DNA from 4 places in the Streptomyces sp. WMMC500 genome. Region 4 is predicted to be linked to each of the others. Evidence: riboswitches for the same ligand, from Rfam matches in the RefSeq annotation. Region 4 holds a riboswitch; each other region holds the start of a gene.
What was found. Region 4 has a riboswitch for cyclic di-AMP ahead of O7599_RS34180 (LysM peptidoglycan-binding domain-containing protein). Riboswitches for the same ligand answer to the same signal wherever they lie in the genome.
Positions count from the first base shown of each region.

Region 1: linked by a shared signal. The riboswitch ahead of O7599_RS10365 (LysM peptidoglycan-binding domain-containing protein) and the one ahead of O7599_RS34180 (LysM peptidoglycan-binding domain-containing protein) in region 4 are both predicted to bind cyclic di-AMP.
Region 2: linked by a shared signal. The riboswitch ahead of O7599_RS16325 (M23 family metallopeptidase) and the one ahead of O7599_RS34180 (LysM peptidoglycan-binding domain-containing protein) in region 4 are both predicted to bind cyclic di-AMP.
Region 3: linked by a shared signal. The riboswitch ahead of O7599_RS25590 (transglycosylase family protein) and the one ahead of O7599_RS34180 (LysM peptidoglycan-binding domain-containing protein) in region 4 are both predicted to bind cyclic di-AMP.

Region 1 is NZ_CP114905.1:2,555,145-2,559,347, forward strand. It holds gene O7599_RS10355 (carboxylesterase family protein) at 1-668, shown strand, start outside; gene O7599_RS10360 (hypothetical protein) at 790-1,689, opposite strand; cyclic di-AMP (ydaO/yuaA leader) riboswitch at 2,278-2,467, shown strand; gene O7599_RS10365 (LysM peptidoglycan-binding domain-containing protein) at 2,471-3,223, shown strand; gene O7599_RS10370 (glycosyl hydrolase) at 3,248-4,203, opposite strand, start outside.
Region 2 is NZ_CP114905.1:3,842,252-3,846,454, forward strand. It holds gene O7599_RS16315 (hypothetical protein) at 1-247, shown strand, start outside; gene O7599_RS16320 (VOC family protein) at 313-678, shown strand; gene O7599_RS16325 (M23 family metallopeptidase) at 884-2,056, opposite strand; cyclic di-AMP (ydaO/yuaA leader) riboswitch at 2,068-2,243, opposite strand; gene O7599_RS16330 (PP2C family protein-serine/threonine phosphatase) at 2,467-3,819, opposite strand; gene O7599_RS16335 (cytochrome P450) at 4,063-4,203, opposite strand, start outside.
Region 3 is NZ_CP114905.1:5,918,690-5,922,892, forward strand. It holds gene purE (5-(carboxyamino)imidazole ribonucleotide mutase) at 1-160, shown strand, start outside; gene O7599_RS25585 (dipeptidase) at 378-1,589, shown strand; cyclic di-AMP (ydaO/yuaA leader) riboswitch at 1,826-2,018, shown strand; gene O7599_RS25590 (transglycosylase family protein) at 2,022-3,233, shown strand; gene O7599_RS25595 (UDP-glucose/GDP-mannose dehydrogenase family protein) at 3,332-4,203, opposite strand, start outside.
Region 4 is NZ_CP114905.1:7,911,319-7,915,521, forward strand. It holds gene O7599_RS34175 (FCD domain-containing protein) at 58-864, shown strand; gene O7599_RS34180 (LysM peptidoglycan-binding domain-containing protein) at 975-1,868, opposite strand; cyclic di-AMP (ydaO/yuaA leader) riboswitch at 1,875-2,050, opposite strand; gene O7599_RS34185 (hypothetical protein) at 2,154-2,810, opposite strand; gene O7599_RS34190 (DUF397 domain-containing protein) at 3,141-3,389, opposite strand; gene O7599_RS34195 (helix-turn-helix transcriptional regulator) at 3,390-4,203, opposite strand, start outside.

The DNA.
Region 1 (4,203 bases), 5.4 Mb from region 4:
ACGCCTGGGGGCCGGTCGCCGGCACGCCCTCCCTGCCGCGGCAGCCGGGCACGGCCCTGCGGCGCGGCTCGGCCGCCGGGATCCCGCTGCTGATCGGGAGCACCCGCGACGAGATGCGCTCCTTCGTGCCGTACGAGTACGACCTGTCCGGCAACCGGCTCACCGCCGAACGGTACGCCGGCGTCGTGGCCGAGACCTTCGGCGCCGACGGCGCGGCCGTGCTGGAGCGCTACCCTGCCGACGGCCATCCCAGCCCCGTCCTGACGCTGGCGAGCGTGCTCACCGACTGGGGCGGCCGGATCGGCGCCTGCCCGACGCTGGCCACCGCCGCGGTTGCGGCCCGGTACGCCCCGGTCTACGCGTACGAGCTGACCGAGGACAGCGGCGAGGTGATCGACGGGTTCCCCTTCGGCGCCCACCACGGCTCCGACGTGCCCTACCTGTTCGACGTGCCCTGGGCGGAGCCCGGTCCGGAGAGGCTGAGCGCCGCGATGGTCGGCTACTGGACCGCCTTCGCCCGCCACGGCGACCCGAACCGCCCCGGCCTGCCCGAGTGGCGCCCGGCGGGTGCCGGCGGGGAGCCCTCCGTGCTCGGGCTGTCCGGCACCGACATCGCCCCCACGCCCTTCGCGGCCGACCACGGGTGCGGCTTCTGGGCCCGCCGCTGACCCCGCGGACGCACGCCGCGGCCGGCGAGGAGTACGTCGAGGCGCCGCGCCGGCCGCCCCCGCACGTGGCGGCGGGGGCGGCCGGTCACGGCGACCGGGCGCCGGCTCGCGCCGGCCGGCCTCACCTGCCGTAGCGGCTCTTGAGGTGGCGCCAGAAGTCCCGCAGCATCCACGTGTCGAACTCGGTGATCTGCGAGGCGCTTCCGGCCTTCATGAGGAAGCCGCCGACGCCGGTGGGGGTCCAGTCGTAGAAGTCGTCGAGGCCCCAGGTGTGCCCCATCTCGTGCAGGAGGATGTGGATGTTCTCCTGGTCACGCCCGACGGCGTCCATGAAGTAGCCGCGGCCCATCCGCTGCCCCCAGTCGCCGCCCGCGCCGCCGCCGAAGCCCTCGGTCAGCCACAGCGACTGGTCGTAGTGGCGCGCTTCGCCGCCCGGGCACCGGGAGTAGTCGCCGTCCTGGTGGAAGAAGCGGCCGCAGTCCGGCGCGCACTGCGGGGCGCCGGCGCCGTCCAGCACGCCGGCGTAGATGTCGACGGAGTCGTCCTGCCACTGCAGCGTCGAGCGGTCGGCCACCGCCCAGCCGACGACCTTCACGTCCACGTCCTGGTACGGAAAGTCGTCGAAGCCGGCGACCGAGTCGATCCACTTGTTGTACTGCTTCTCCAGGGACTCGTGCACGTCGTCCCGCTGCGCGGCGGTGACGGGGACGCTCGACTCCCAGCGGACGCAGTAGTGGATACTGCCGTCGCCGTTGGCCATCAGTTGGTCCCAGCCGTAGTTGCGGAAGCCGTAGAGGTTCCCGTACGTGTCCTCCATGTGGCTCCAGACCTCGGCCAGCGGCTGCACGAGGTGGGCCGGCGGATTCCACTGCTCCGGGGCCGGGGCCGGGGCCGGGGCCGCGGACTCGCGTGCCGTGGCGGGAGCCGCGATGAGGAGGGTGGCGCCCACGGCGGCGGCGGTCGCGGCGACCAGGACCCTGCGCAGGCTGCGTCCCGCGGCGGAGACGCGTCGAGTGATCACGATGGACACCTTTCCGGGAGGAAGTGGGGGCGGTGCTGTGAGTGGGTCGCCGCCGCCGCCGAAAAGGTTCGCGGGGATCCGGGAGATGCCGCCGGGGCCGGGCCTGGCGTTTGCGGCGCCGTCGTCGCCCGCGGGGGCCTCGCGGTCAACTGCTCACCCTGCGCCTGCAATCCAAAGGCAGCGACTCCAAAGACGTTGTTTTCTTCGGCCAGTTGACGCCCCGTTCTCCCACAGGCGAGCGGTTCCCTCTTCGGATCGGCGAATTCCCGCCCGTGCCGGGATCGACTGTCCCTGCGAACGCCGGCTGCCGCATACCCAAGAACCAACGGAACTTATCGGACATTCCGTCATGCCGCTACGTACCATTTGATCGATTCGCCCCGATCGGGCTCCTGAGTCCGGTGACACGAATCACGTTTGGCCGCGGCGCACCGGCGGCGGATTTCACAGAATCCTTATTCCGCACGCGAGTTGCGCGCCTCTTCGATTCCGGCAGCGGCACTCAACAGGTCCCTGAGCCGGTCTCGTATTGACCAGACGAGTTCCGCGGCTTGTCCGGACCGAAAAGACATGCTTAAGTCTCCGCCAGCCGGGTGGACGCCGAATCCTGCCGCCACCCGGAACCGTTCCCTAATCACACACGGCAGGAGCGGGGGACCCATAGGTAAGTCGCCGGTCCGGATTCCGGAACGGCTTGGGGTGAAGTCGCACCGTCGTGCGGCCGGGCAGCTCCTGCCCGAACCCGACAGCTCACCTCGCAGGCGCAGGAGGAGAAACACCCATGCCTGCAAAAGGTAAGCACCGCCGTCCCAAGCTGCGACTGATCAGCCGTGGTGTCACATTCGCCGGTGTCAGCGGCGTCGCGATCGCCGTCCCGCTGATCGGCGCGTCCGCGGCCTCCGCCGCCGGACCGGCCCCGCAGTCCGCCCACCAGACCGGCGTACGCGCCGAGGCCACCGCCGCGGGGGCCGCCAAGGCCGAGGCGACCACGTATGCCGTGGTCGCGGGAGACTCCCTGGCGAAGATCGCCGACAAGCAAGGCGTGCCCGGCGGCTGGGAGAAGCTGTACGAAGACAACCGCGAGGCCGTCGGCGACAACCCGGACTTCATCCTCCCGGGCCTGGAACTCGCGCTCGGCGGCAAGGCCGACACGGGCGAGTCGAAGGAATCCGACTCGGGCACGAAGGCCGCCACCGCGTCCGTCACGAGCTACCCGGACAACCTCGACGGCTGGATCAGGGAGTCGCTCGACGTCATGGCCGAGCACGGCATCCCCGGGACCTACGAGGGTATTCACCGCAACATCATGCGTGAGTCCGGGGGCGACCCTCAGGCCATCAACAACTGGGACATCAACGCCGTGAACGGCACGCCCTCCAAGGGCCTGCTCCAGGTCATCGCTCCCACCTTCGAGGCCTACCACGTGCCGGGCACCTCGACCGACAGCTACGACCCGGTGGCCAACATCACCGCCGCGTGCAACTACGCCGCCGACCGGTACGGGTCGATCGACAACGTGTTCGGGCCGTACTGAGAAAACCGGAGAGCGCCGGTGAACTCACCGGCGCTCTCCGTCTCGGGCACGCCAGTCGGCCAGTTCGTCGAGGGTGATGACGTACTCGTGCTCGTACACCCTCCTGAGGAACGGCAGCGGGTTGTGCTCGCCGTCGTCGATGAACTCGCCGCTCCAGGTCGTGAACCAGCTCCAGTCCGCCTCGTACGCCTCCAGCAGGTCCGGGTCGGGGATGGAGCCCGTCTCGGTCAGGGCGACGAGCTTCTTGTCGCCGACGAGGTCCACCAGCCTGTCGTACGTGCCGGCGGCGGGGCCGTGGTCGCCGATCGGCGGGTAGGTGTCGGCGCTGACGACGTCGACGACGTCGTCGCCGGGGTACCAGGCCGGGTCGACGGAGTTCCACACCCAGACGAGGTTGTGCAGCCCGTGGTGGCCGGTCATGCGCTCGTACATCAGCCGCCACAGCTCCTTGGCCGGCCCGGGGCCCTTGGCTCCCCACCAGAACCAGCCGCCCTCGGCTTCGTGCAGCGGGCGCCAGAGCACCGGGACGCCCGCGTCCTGCAGCCGCTTCAGCTCTGCCGCGATGGCGTCGATGTCGCGCAGCAGCAGCGCGTACTCCGCGGACTGCGGGTCGGCGAGCGCCGCGGCCACGTCGAAGGTCGTCGCGTCGGTGTAGAAGCCGCGCCACCACTCCTTGCCCGGCTGGTCGATGAGGCCCGCGGGGGCGTTCCAGTGCCAGACGAACGTGGTGATGCCGCCCCGCTCGTGCCAGGCGAGGGCGTTCTCGACCTCGGTGGACGTGGTGCCGCGCTCGACGCGGCTGGGCGAGTAGTCCATCATGTCGTGCCCGGCCACGGCCGGGGCGCGGCCGACGTTCTCCTCCACCCAGCGGACGGATGCCGCGTCCTGCTGGCCGCTGAGGATGTGCCGGCCGTAGCCCGCGGTGAGGTCACTCAGCAGCGCCCGGGCCTCGGGGGTGGCCCGCGGGTCGACGGGGACGC
Region 2 (4,203 bases), 4.1 Mb from region 4:
CTTCTTCCCGGTGGCGGGGCTCGTCGTGGAGATCGAGGGGTACGGCTTCCACGGCAGCCGGTCCGCTCATCTGGCCGACGTCGAGCGCTTCAACGACCTGGGGCGCTGTCCCGACGTCCGGCGGATGCTGCGGTTCGCCGCGAGCGACGTCTTCGAGCGGCCCCAGCGGATGCTCCACACGATCCGCGCCGCCCTGGGCGAGATCGCCGCCGGGGGCAGTACGTCCACCGGCGCTGCTGCCGCGTGAGCCGCTGAGCCGGGCGCGGCACGGCGTCTCACGGGGTTTTCAGGGCCGCGTGGCAGGGTGGCGCCATGGACGCCTACGTCAGGAACATCGTGCTCGACTGCGCCGACGCCCGCGAGCTTGCCGACTTCTACACGCGGTTGCTCGGCATGCGGGTCATTCGCGACGACTGGATGGTGATCGCCAAGGACGAGGACAGCTTTCCACGGCTGGCATTCGAGGAGGTGCCGGGCTACCGGCCGCCGCTCTGGCCCGACTTCGAGCGCGCGTATCCCCAGCAGATGCACATCTGCTTCGGCGTCGACGACTCGGCCGCGGCGGGCGAGCTGGCGCTGCGGCTCGGGGCCACGCGGCTCTCCGAAGAAGGCGGGAGCTGCCCGGTGTTCGCCGACCCGGCCGGGCATCCGTTCTGTCTCTGCGGTCCCGGGGAGTAGGTCCCGGGAAAAGGCCGACGGCCCTGGTGTCGGGGGGTCGGCCACCAGGGCCGCCGGCGGTCTCGGTGCGCGCCCGGACGCCACGGGGGAAGGTGCGTACGGGCACGCCGGAGACGTGGGGAAGGGGTTTATGGGGGCTTGCGGTCCGTCGGGCGGGCGGGGTGATCCCGGCCCGCAAGGCCGGGCTGCCGGGCCCGCCGCCCGGTCAGACCGGGGCGCCGTTGTTGCGCAGCCAGGCGAGCGGGTCCACTGCGTCCCCGCCGCCGGGTCGGACCTCCAGGTGCAGGTGCGGGCCGGTGACGTTGCCCGTGGCGCCCACGCGCCCGATGACGTCGGCGGTCGTGACCTCGCCGGAGGACTGGATGATGGAGGACAGGTGGCAGTACCAGATCTCGGTGCCGTCCTCGAGCGTGAGGACGATGCGGTAGCCGTACGAGCCGGCCCAGCCGGCCTCGGTGATGGTGCCGCCGTGCACGGCCTTGACCGGGGTGCCGGTGGAGGCGGCGAAGTCCTGGCCCGTGTGGCCCGCGGCCCACATGTCGCCGGACTCGCCGAACGTCGAGGTGAGGGTGTAGTTGGCGAGGGGGGCGACGTAGCTCGCGGCGAGCTTGGCGAGGCGCTCGGCCTCCGCCTTGCGGCGGGCCTCCTCTTCCGCCTTGCGGCGGCGCTCCTCCTCGATACGGCGCTGGCGCTCCTCTTCCGCCGCCTTCGCCTCGGCGGCCTCCTCGGCCGCCTGCTTGGCGGCCTCGGCCTCGGCGGCGGCGCGGGCCGCAGCGTCGGCCTCCGCCTGCTGCTGGTCGGCCTGCTGAAGGATGCGCGCCCGCAGGGCCTCGCCGGAGTCGGCGGCCGGGGTCGCGGTGCCGGAGCCGGTGTCGCTGGCGTAGCTGACCTGGGTGAGCGGTGCGGTGGTGACGACGGTGTCGTCGGAGACGGGCTCTTCCTTGCTCGGTATCAGCTCGCCGACGCCCGGCAGGCTCTCCGCGTCCGGGAGTTGGGCGCTGATCTCGCTCGTGACGGCGTCGACCTGGTCGGGCATGGATATCGCGACCGGCGGCTTCTCCTGCGCCGTGGCCATGCTGCCCGCGCCGACGGCGGCGAAGACGCCTACGCCGAGTACGGCGCCGCTGCGCGCCATGCTGCCGCCGCGCTGCCGGGGGAGGCGCCGGCGGCCGCGGGAGGGAAGGCCGTCCTCGGGGAAGACTTCGTCGACCGGCTCTTCGGCGGCGTAGACCGGTTCTCCGGCGGCGTAGACCGGCTCTTCGGCGGCGTAGCCGACCGGCGCGTATCCCTCGGGGGCGCTGCCGGCGGGCGCATAGCCGTCGTAGCCGTAATCGTCATAGCCATGGCCGTAGCCAGGCCCAGGCCTGTAGGACGCCACGAAGGCGTACTCCTTTCCTTCCTTCTCGCCTACCGGGTTAGCTGACGGGTTCGGAGCAGGAAGGTCTCCTACGGGCCGCCTCCTCGCGGAGGTTGGCCCGATTCACCCCAAGGTGGTGGTTCCCCGGTTCCCTAGGTGTTGCCGTTGCTGCAGTTGTTTCGCGTGCGGGATTCGGCGACGGCGCACGGTGCCGCCTCTTGCGGCGGCAGTGACGACCGCGCTGCGTTACCGCACGCTAGCGGACGACGGCGTTCGATTCCAAGTCGTTCCCGTTATTCAGTTGTGCTTTGCCGCGGACGATCCGGGCATGTACCAGCGGAAACGGACAACTTGACGCGCCGGCTACACGGAGTGAGGTCCGGTCGTTAGCTGATCGTGCATCAGTTGTTATGCGGAGGGGCGCTGTTCCACTACGGAGCGTGTGCATGCGAGGGCGGGGCCGGCGGCGTGCCGGACGGGGTACGGGAGCGGGCGAGGGAGAACAGCGCCATGTCGTCCGCGACCCGTCCGCCGGTGTAGCGGGTCACGTCGTCCAGGAGAGTGTCCAGCACCTCATGCGGGCCGTCGAAGACCTGACCGCCCAGCCGGGTCAGCGGGTCGTAGAAGACGCCCGCCTTGTTCCGCGCCTCCGTCACGCCGTCGGTGAACAGGACGAGGGCGGAGCCCGGCGGGAACGGCACCTCCAGCAGCTCGTCCGGCCACGTGCCCAGTTCGCCCATGCCCAGCGGCAGCGCGTGCTCGCGCGGGTGCAGCATGCGCGCCGCGCCGTCGGCACCCAGCAGCATGGGTGCCGGATGGCCGCGGTTGAGCAGCCGCAGCCTGCCGCAGTCGCGGTCGACCTGCGCCAGCACCGCCGTCGTGAACCCCTCCACCCGGTCGAGACCGCTGCGCCCCGTCTCCTGGCGCTGCAGCGCGCGCTCCAGCCGCCGCGCCACCCCGGCGAGCCCCGGCTCCTCCTCGGCCGCCTCCCGGAAGGCGCCGATGACGACGGCCACGGACTCCACCGCCTCCAGCCCCTTGCCGCGTACGTCGCCGACGATGCAGCGCACGCCGTACGGGCTCTCCTGCACGGCGTAGAGGTCCCCGCCGATCCGGGCGTCGGCGTCGGCGGCCCGGTAGCGGGCGGCGACCAGAAGGGGGCCGAAGCCGGCCGGCGGGTTCGGCAGCACGGCGCGCTGGGCGGCGACGGCGACGTGGCGGGCGGAGGTCAGCCGCCGGTAGTTGCGCATGATCAGGACGTTCATGCCGATGGCCAGGCCGCCGATCACGCACTGCGAGATCATCTCGATGATGGACTCGCTGTAGTCCGCCGTGCCGTTGCCGATCTCCAGCACGACGTTGACGATGATCGCGATCACGGCGGTGAGCACGGTCGCGCGCAGCGACAGCAGCCCCGCGGCGACCAGCGGCGCGGACTCGAAGAACGGGGACGAGGTCAGGCCCTCCGGCGTGACCCAGTAGAACACCGCACCGATGAGGATCAGCATCGCCGGCAGCCAGCGCAGCGCCCATCCCACGCGCCGCTCGCCGGTGCTGGCCACGTCGGCCCGCGAGGGCGGCCGGGCCGGCAGCTCCAGCGCCGGGCTGTCGTCGCGGTCGGCGGGGCCTTCGGCGTACGGGCCGGCCTTCTTCCGGAACAGGCGGCGCCCGCCCCCGTCCGTACCGCCGCTGCCCCGCCGGTCGCCGCGCCGCCGGCCGCCGCCACGCCGGTCGCCGCCCAGCCGGTCGCCGCCCTGCCCGCCGTCCTCCCGCACCGGCTGCACCTGCCCTCTCCTGCGCTTGCCTTCCTGCGCTGCCCTTCCTGTGCGGCCGACACGCGGGCCCTTGCCGTCGTCCCCTCAGGTTTCCGCGTCCCGGGCAGGACGGCGACCGGGCGGGGCCAGGCGGGTTACGGACCGGGTGACGGGCGGGAGCCCAGGCTGGGGACGGAGGGGAGACGGAAGGAGGACGGCGGGCAGGGCAGAGGCACGACCGGCGGACACCGGCCCTGCCCCCGGCCCCCGGCGTCAGACGAGCCGTACGGGGAAGGACTCCAGGTCGTTCTGCGTCAGCACCGGCAGGTTACGGATCTCCGCCAACGGCACCGCCGGCCGCAGCTCCGGGAACCGGGCGAAGAGCGCCGGCAGCGCCACCGCCGCCTCCAGCCG
Region 3 (4,203 bases), 2.0 Mb from region 4:
CGTGGCCGGCGCCCGCAACGCGGGCCTGCTGGCCGCCCGCATCCTGGCCACCTCCGACGAGGACCTGCGCGGCCGGATGGCGACGTTCCAGGAACAGCTCAACGCCCAGGCCCAGGAGAAGGGCTCCCGCCTCCGCCGCAAGACGACCCGGGACGGCTGACCCGCCGGATCGGGCGGAGCGGTTCTCGTCTTCACGCCCACCGCCTGGAGCAACTTCCTCGCGGCCGTCGTGTCCGGGCAGCCGGCCGGTTCCTGACCGGTTTGCCGGCGCCAGGGGTCCATTCGTGGAGACCAGGGGTCCGACCTGGGCGCGGGAGTGTCGGTGCGCGCGGATAGCGTGGCCTCCTGACCGGCTATCCGCGCAGGGAGGACGACCCATGACCGGCGAACTGCTCGCGCGTGCGCGCGACGTGCTGCGTGCACACCCCGTCGTCGACGGGCACAACGACCTTCCCTGGGCCCTGCGCGAGCAGGTGACGTACGACATCGACCGGCGCGACATCGCCGTCGACCAGAGCGCCCGGCTGCACACCGACATCCCGCGGCTGCGGGCCGGCGGGGTGGGGGCGCAGTTCTGGTCGGTGTACGTGAGCACCGACCTGGCCGGGGACGCCGCCGTCAGCGCGTGTCTGGAGCAGATCGACGTGGTGCGGCAGCTCGTGGACCGCTACCCCGGTGACCTGCGGCTCGCGGTGACCGCCGACGAGGTGGAGGCGGCCCGGGCCGACGGGCGGATCGCCTCGCTGATGGGGGCCGAGGGCGGGCACTCCATCGCCAACTCGCTCGCCACCCTGCGCGCCCTGCGCCTGCTCGGCGTGCGCTATATGACGCTCACGCACAACGACAACACCGACTGGGCCGACTCCGCCACCGACGAGCCGCGGCACGGCGGGCTCACCGCCTTCGGCGAGGAGGTGGTGCGCGAGATGAACCGGATCGGCATGCTCGTCGACCTCTCCCACGTGGCCCCCGCCACCATGCGCGCCGCGCTGCGCGTCACCGAGGCGCCGGTCGTTTTCTCCCATTCGTCCGCGCGTGCCCTGTGTGACCACCCGCGCAACATTCCTAATGATGTGCTGGAAATGCTCCCGGCCAACGGCGGGCTCGCGATGGCCACGTTCGTGCCGAAGTTCGTCCTGCCCGCCGCCGTGGCGTGGACCGCGGAGGTGGACGAGCACATGAGCGCCCGCGGCCTGGACCCGTTCGGCGCGGACGACGAAGCGGTCCGCGTGCGCCGGGCGTTCGAGGAGGCGCACCCGCGCCCGCAGGCGACGGCGGCGACCGTGGCGGACCACCTGGATCATATGCGTGAAGTGGCAGGAATCGAACATATCGGTATCGGCGGCGACTTCGACGGTACGCCGTTCACCCCCGAGGACCTCGCCGACGTGGCCGGCTATCCGCACCTCGTCGCCGAGTTGCTGGACCGCCGGTGGTCGGAGGAAGACCTGGCCAGGCTGGTGTGGGGTAACGCGCTGCGGGTGCTGCGCGACGCCGAGGACGCGGCCCGCGAAGTGGCCGCGCGGCGGGGCCCGTCGGTCGCGACCATCGAGCAGCTCGATGGGCCGCGGGAGTCCTCAAGTGGCTGAAGTGACATATGTCACTCACAGAATTCTCATGTCATGAGGCAATGTGTCCGACTCCTCTGGTTTCGACAAGTCTCCACCGTCGAGGGGTAATTGAGCGGTGGCGCGTGAGGCGGAGGCGGACGGGATGATTCCGGTGTGACGTGGGGTACGGCCGTGACGATGCCTCACGGCTTGTTCTGTTTTCGGCGGTGTGTTTACGGTGCTCGCCGTGCTCGCGCCACCGAAGCGGGTACCTCGTCGCCGTAACGCCGAATCCTGTCGGCGGCGACGGGCAGGCACTTCAGCTTTCACGGCAGGAGCGGGGGACCCAGGTAAGTGCCGCACCGTGCGCCAGCGCGGGACGGCTTGGGGTGAAGCCATGCTCCGCATGGCCGGGCATCTCCAGCTCGAACCCGACAGCTCACCTCGCAGGCGTCGGAGAGGAGCATGGCCATGTCCGCACGCGGACGTCACCGTCGCCTGGGCCGGATAGCCCGGGGCAGCAGGGCCCTCGTCATCGCCGCCGGCGGCGCCGGCGTCGCCCTTCCGCTCATCGCCGGCGGCAACGCCCAGGCCGCCTCCGTCGACACCTGGGACCGCGTGGCCCAGTGCGAGAGCGGCGGCGACTGGAGCATCAGCACCGGTAACGGCTTCTACGGCGGTCTGCAGTTCGTGCAGAGCACCTGGGAGGGCTACGGCGGCACCCAGTACGCGCCGCGCGCCGACCAGGCCACCAAGGAGCAGCAGATCGAGATCGCCGAGAAGGTCCTCGCCTCGCAGGGCCCCGGCGCCTGGCCGGTCTGCTCCGGCCAGGCCGGCCTCACCCAGGGCGGCCCCGCCCCCGACCTCTCCACCGGCGGTGGCGAGGAGGCCGAGCAGGAGAGCGCGCCCGCGGCGCAGACCGAGTCCGAGCAGGCCGCGAAGGACGAGGCTCCGAAGCAGGAGCAGGCGCCGGAGAAGAAGTACGAGAAGGCCGGCAACTACACCGTCGTCTCCGGCGACACCCTGTGGGATATTGCTCGCAAGCACGGCATCGCGGGCGGCTGGCAGTCGATCTACGAGGGCAACAAGGACGTCATCGGCGACGACCCGGACCTGATCTTCCCGGGCCAGGAGTACGAGTTCGACGGCGGCGAAGAGGTCACGCTCGACGAGCCCGAGAACCCTCCGGCCCAGCAGTCCGCCGCGCAGCAGGACGAGCCGGCGGACGAGGCGCCGCAGCAGGAGGAGTCCGCCGAGGAGGCTACGGCGGGCGGCTTCTCCGCTCCGGTCGACGCCGCCGTGTCGACCCCGTACCGGGCCGCGGGCGGCTCCTGGTCCAGCGGTTACCACACCGGTGTCGACTTCTCCGCCGGCACCGGCACCCCGGTCAAGGCCGTCAGCTCCGGCACCGTCGTCAAGGCCGGCAACGGCGCCGACGGCGGCGCGTACGGCATCGCCGTCGTGATCCAGCACGACGACGGCCACTACAGCCAGTACGCCCACCTGTCGTCCGCCTCGGTGAGCGTGGGCCAGACCGTGGGCGCCGGCGAGCAGATCGGCCTGGTCGGCTCCACCGGCAACTCCACCGGGCCGCACCTGCACTTCGAGGTGCGCACCAGCCCGGACTACGGCTCCGACATCGACCCGGTCGCGTACCTGCGCGACAACGGCGTCACGGTCTGAGGGTCCCCCGTACGGCGCAGCCCCCCGTTTCCGGCGGAACGGGGGGCTTTGCCATGCGGTCTTCGACTCGGGTCCCCGGCCCGGCGCCTCCTCGCGGGCTACGCGGCCGGGCGGCCCATGGCGCGGAACGTCCAGCCCGCGGCGCGCCAGGGCGCCGGGTCGAGCGTGTTCCGGCCGTCGATCAGATGCGGCCGGGTGACGACCGTCGCCAGGTGCCCGGGGTCGAGGGCGCGGAACTCCGGCCACTCCGTGAGGTGCAGCACTATGTCGGCGCCGCGCAACGCCTCTTCCGCCGACTCGGCATAGCGCAGGGTGGGGAAGACGCTGCGGGCGTTCGCCATCCCCTTGGGGTCGTAGACGGTGACCTGGCCGCCCTGGAGGTGGATCTGCCCGGCGACGTTCAGGGCCGGGGAGTCGCGTACGTCGTCGGAGTCGGGCTTGAACGCGGCACCCAGGACGGCGATCCGGCGGCCCAGGAAGGAGCCGTCGCAGGCGTCGCGGGCGAGTTCGACCATGTGCGCGCGGCGGCGCATGTTGATCGAGTCGACCTCGCGGAGGAACGTCAGCGCCTGGTCCACGCCGAGTTCGCCGGCGCGGGCCATGAACGCGCGGATGTCCTTGGGCAGGCAGCCGCCGCCGAAGCCGATACCCGCGCGCAGGAACTTCCGGCCGATCCGCTCGTCGTAGCCGATGGCTTCCGCCAGCTTGACGACGTCGCCGCCCGCGGCCTCGCAGATCTCGGCCATGGCGTTGATGAACGAGATCTTCGTGGCGAGGAAGGCGTTGGCCGAGGTCTTCACCAGCTCGGCGGTCGGGTAGTCCGCGACCACGAACGGCGTGCCGGAGTCCAGCGGTGTCGCGTACACCTCGCGCAGCACCTTCTCCGCGCGGTCGCTCGCCACGCCGACGACGATGCGGTCCGGGCGCAGGGTGTCCTCGACGGCGAAGCCCTCGCGCAGGAACTCCGGGT
Region 4 (4,203 bases):
GGGCGGCGCGGGCGGCGGGGGAGCAGTCGAGCAGGATTCAGGGAGGAGCGAGCGGCCATGCCGGGTTACGCCCGCCGCGGGGTGCACGGACAGACGGTGGAGACCCTCGCGCACCGCGTCCTCGGCGGCGAGATCGCCGAGGGCGCCACCCTCGACCTCGCCGCCCTCCAGGCCGAACTGGGCGTGAGCCTCACCGCGCTGCGCGAGTCGCTGAAGGTGCTGGCGGCCAAGGGCATGGTCGACGCGCGGCAGAAGCGCGGCACGTTCGTCCGGCCGCGCTCCGACTGGCACCTCCTCGACGCCGACGTGCTGCGCTGGCGCTTCGAGTCCGCGGCCCGGCAGCAGGGCGAGGGCGATGCCGCGCGGTCGCGCCCCGCCGCCGCCCCGCTGCTGCGCGACCTGGACGAGGTGCGCGGCATCGTCGAGCCGGCGGCGGTCCGGCTGGCGGCCGTGCGGCGTACCGCCGCCGACCTGTCGGCGCTGGAGGAGGCGCTCGCGGCGATGGCCGGGGCGCGGGACGGCGCGACCGCCTCCGCCGCGGCCGTCGCGGCGGACCTCGCCTTCCACCGCGCCCTGCTCGCCGCCTCGCACAACGAGCTGCTGGAGCGCATGGATCTGGTCATCGCGAGCGGACTGGCCGCGCGCGACCACCTGGTGCACGGCCCCGGGCACCATCCGCAGGATCCCGTGCCGGGGCACCGCGCCGTGCTGGAGGCGATACGGGCCGGGGACCCGGACGCCGCGGAGTCGGCGATGCACCGGCTCCTCGCGCAGGCGGCGCGGGACCTGGCCGAGGTGTCCGGGGCGGCTCCGCCCGCGCCCGCGCCGCCGCCCCCGGCGACGGAACAGGCGGCCGGGACGTAGCCCTGGGGCCGTACCCGAGCGGGGGGTCCGTAACCGAACGCGCCCCGCCGCGCGGACGATCCGCGCGACGGGGCGGCGGGAGACTCACCGCGGGCCCGGAGCCCTCGGCATCAGTACCAGTTGTTGGCCTGCCAGAACTCCCAGGCGCCGCACGGGCTGCCGTAGCGCTCGTTCATGTAGTCCAGGCCCCACTTGAGCTGGGTGACCGGGTTGGTGCGCCAGTCGGCGCCGGCCGAGGCCATCTTGTCGCCGGGCAGCGCCTGCATCAGGCCGTACGCGCCGGAGCTGGGGTTGGTCGCGGTGTGGTCCCAGCCGCTCTCCCGCTCCACGATGTTGCTGAAGCAGGTGAACTGGTCCGCGGGCACGATCTCCCGCGCCGCGGCCTGGATGCCGGACTCGGTGGTCGGGACGCTCGCCTGCGACGCCTCGGTGGCACCGCCGGAACTCCCGGAGGACGACGCGCCGTTCGGGTCGACGGCCTCGCTGACCTTGCCGCCCTCGGTGTCGACGCGCAGTTCCGTGCCGACCTTGAGCGCGGCCGGGTTGTCGCCGATGGCCTTCTTGTTGTCGACGTACACGCGCTGCCAGCCGCCGGGCACGTCGTACTTCGCGGCGATCTTGGAGAGCGTCTCGCCGGCGGCGACGGTGTGCCCGACGTAGCGCTGCTGCTTCTTCTCGGTGGTGGCAGCGCTCTGTTCGGCGTCGGTGGGCTTGCTCTCGGCCTGCTTCTTCCCGTCGAGGTCCAGCTCCTGGCCCGGCAGGATCAGGTGCGGGTTGTCGCCGACGGCCGCCTTGTTGGCCTCGTACAGCCGCTGCCAGTCGGCCCCGAATCCGTTGTCCTCGGCGATCTCCGAGAGGGTGTCGCCCTTCTCGACCGTATAGGCGTGCGCGGCGGTCGCCGCGAGGCTGCCGACGACGGGCAGGGCTATGCCCACCCCCGCGGCGGCGGCATAGCGGCGGGTGGAGCGCGACTTGGGCGCGCGCCGGGTGCCGGTTCCGGCCATGGTGGCTCGCTCTTTCTCCGACGCCTGCGAGGTGAGCTGTCGGGTTCGGGCTGGAGTTGCCCGGCCGCGTCGTGCGGTGCGGCTTCACCCCGAGTCGGGGAGTCCGGTGCGGTCCTGCCACCGTGCCTCCGGCCGACGGAGAAGTGGTTCCCCCGCTCCTGCCCGAACGGCTGTGGGGACGACGGTTCCGGGCTCCGACGGGCAGGATTCGGCGTACCGGAGCGCGGTGCTCGCGTCTGCGAACGTCTGGGACACTAGGAGATCGAACGGCAGATCACAAGCGGATCACGAGGATCCACGCGTAGTCTGACGCTCCGTGGTGACGCGCGCACGCGCGGGGCGGCTGGGGCGGGTGTGACGTTCGGCACCCGGTCCGCGGCGCAGCGCCTCCAACAGCGGCTGTCCCGCCGGTACGACGAGACCGTGCACCCCGCGCTCCGCGGCGCCGGCGAGGGCGGCCCGCCAGGCGTCAGGACCGGCGGGCGCCGCCACCGGGGTCCAGCGCCCGGCGCCCGGTTCCTCGTAGCCGGGACCGGCGGGCGCGAGCCGGCGGAAGGCGGGCACCTTGGGGGCGACGGCGACGAGTTCGGCGCACCGCCGCGAGTCCGCGGCGAGCGCGAGCCTGCCGGCGCTGAGCAGCACGACGGTGGCCAGGGCCCGGGCCAGCAGGGCGGCCTGCGGGACGGTGTCGGGCAGGGCGACGACGAGCTTCGCCCGGCTCGTGGCGGTGGCCAGGGCGGCGGCGAGCGCCAGCACGTCGTGCGCCGGGTCCGGACCGCCGTCCAGCCACAGCGCGTCGGCGCCCGCGGAGTCGTACGCCGCGCACTCCGCGAACCAGGCGCCGGGCTCCTCCGGCAGCCGGGGGAGCAGTACCCCGACGCGGACCGCCCGCCGGGCGGCGGCCGGGACGGCGCCGGAGGGCGCGGGTGGAGATGGGCTCATCGCGGGCCTCCCCGAGTGGCTGACGAGGGCCATCGGGGGCATACCGTACGCCTCTACGTCGCGGAAGGCAGCGGTTCGTACACCCACGGTTCATGATTTTTGAAATTTCATGTGCCGCGCCACCGCGCGGGGTTGGGCACCGGACCCGTGAACACCGAGGGAGGGGACCCCCCCGGGGTGTCCCCTCCCTCTCTGTACTCCCGGCCGGCGGCCCACGTCAGCGCATGCGGGCCACTCCCCCGTTCGCCGGGATGGACTCGCCGTCCGGTGCGGACGGCGAGTGGACCGGGCGGCGCCGCGGGCGGTGCGCGGGCACGGCGCCGGGCGCGGTCACGCGGGGCTCCGCGAGAGCAGGAAGTCGGCTTCGCCCGCCTTGGCGCCCTCGATGAACGCGTCCATCTCACCGGGGGTGTAGATCAGGGCGGGACCGTCGGGGTGGGCCGAGTGCCGGACCGCTATCCGGCCGTCCCGTAGCTTCATGGCCTCGACGCAGTTGCCGCCGTTGCCGCCGCTCCACGGCTTGTGCCAGCCTTCGGTGCCGAGATCGGCGGCCGGCATGCCGTTGTAAATGCGTTCCATTCACAGCTCCTTGCGGAAGTCCCGGAGGACGTCCTTCGTGCGTTGTGCCGTCGCCGCCTGGGCCGCCATGTGGTCCAGGGCGGCGAGGTGTGTGGCCACCTCGTGCCGGCCGTCGAGGTAGACGGCGCCGGTGAGGTACTCGGTGTAGATCATGTCCGGCAGCTCCGGCATGGCGAACCGGAAGAGGACGAAGGGGCTGTACGTGCCCGGGTGGTGTCCGGTGCGGAACTCCGCCATCTGGAACGTGACGTTGGGCAGCGAGGAGAGGTCGAGGAGCCGGTCGACCTGCGCGCGCATCACCGCGCCGCTGCCCACCGGGCGGCGCAGGACCGTTTCATCGACGATCGCCCAGAACCGCGGCGCGTGCTCGCGGGTGAGCAGTTCCTGGCGCTCCATGCGCAGCGCGACGTGCCGCTCGATCTCGGCGGGGCCGATCCGGCCGAGGGAGCCGACCTTCAGCACGTGCCGCGCGTAGTCCTCGGTCTGCAGCAGGCCGGGCACGAACTGCGGCTCGTACGACCTGATGAGCGACGCCGCGCCCTCCAGGCTCACGTACATGCTGAACCAGTCGGGCAGGATGTCGTGGAACCGCTGCCACCAGCCGGGCTCGTTCGCCTCCTCGGCCAGCGCGACGAAGGCGTCGACCTCCTCCTGGGCGATGCCGTACGCCTGCAGCAGCATCTGCACGTACGGGATCTTCAGCGCGACCTCGGCGGTCTCCATCCGGCGCACGGTGGCGGGGGCGACGCGCAGGGTCCGGGCAGCCTCCTCGCGCTTGAGCCCGGCCCGCTCGCGCAGCTCTTGGAGCCGCTTC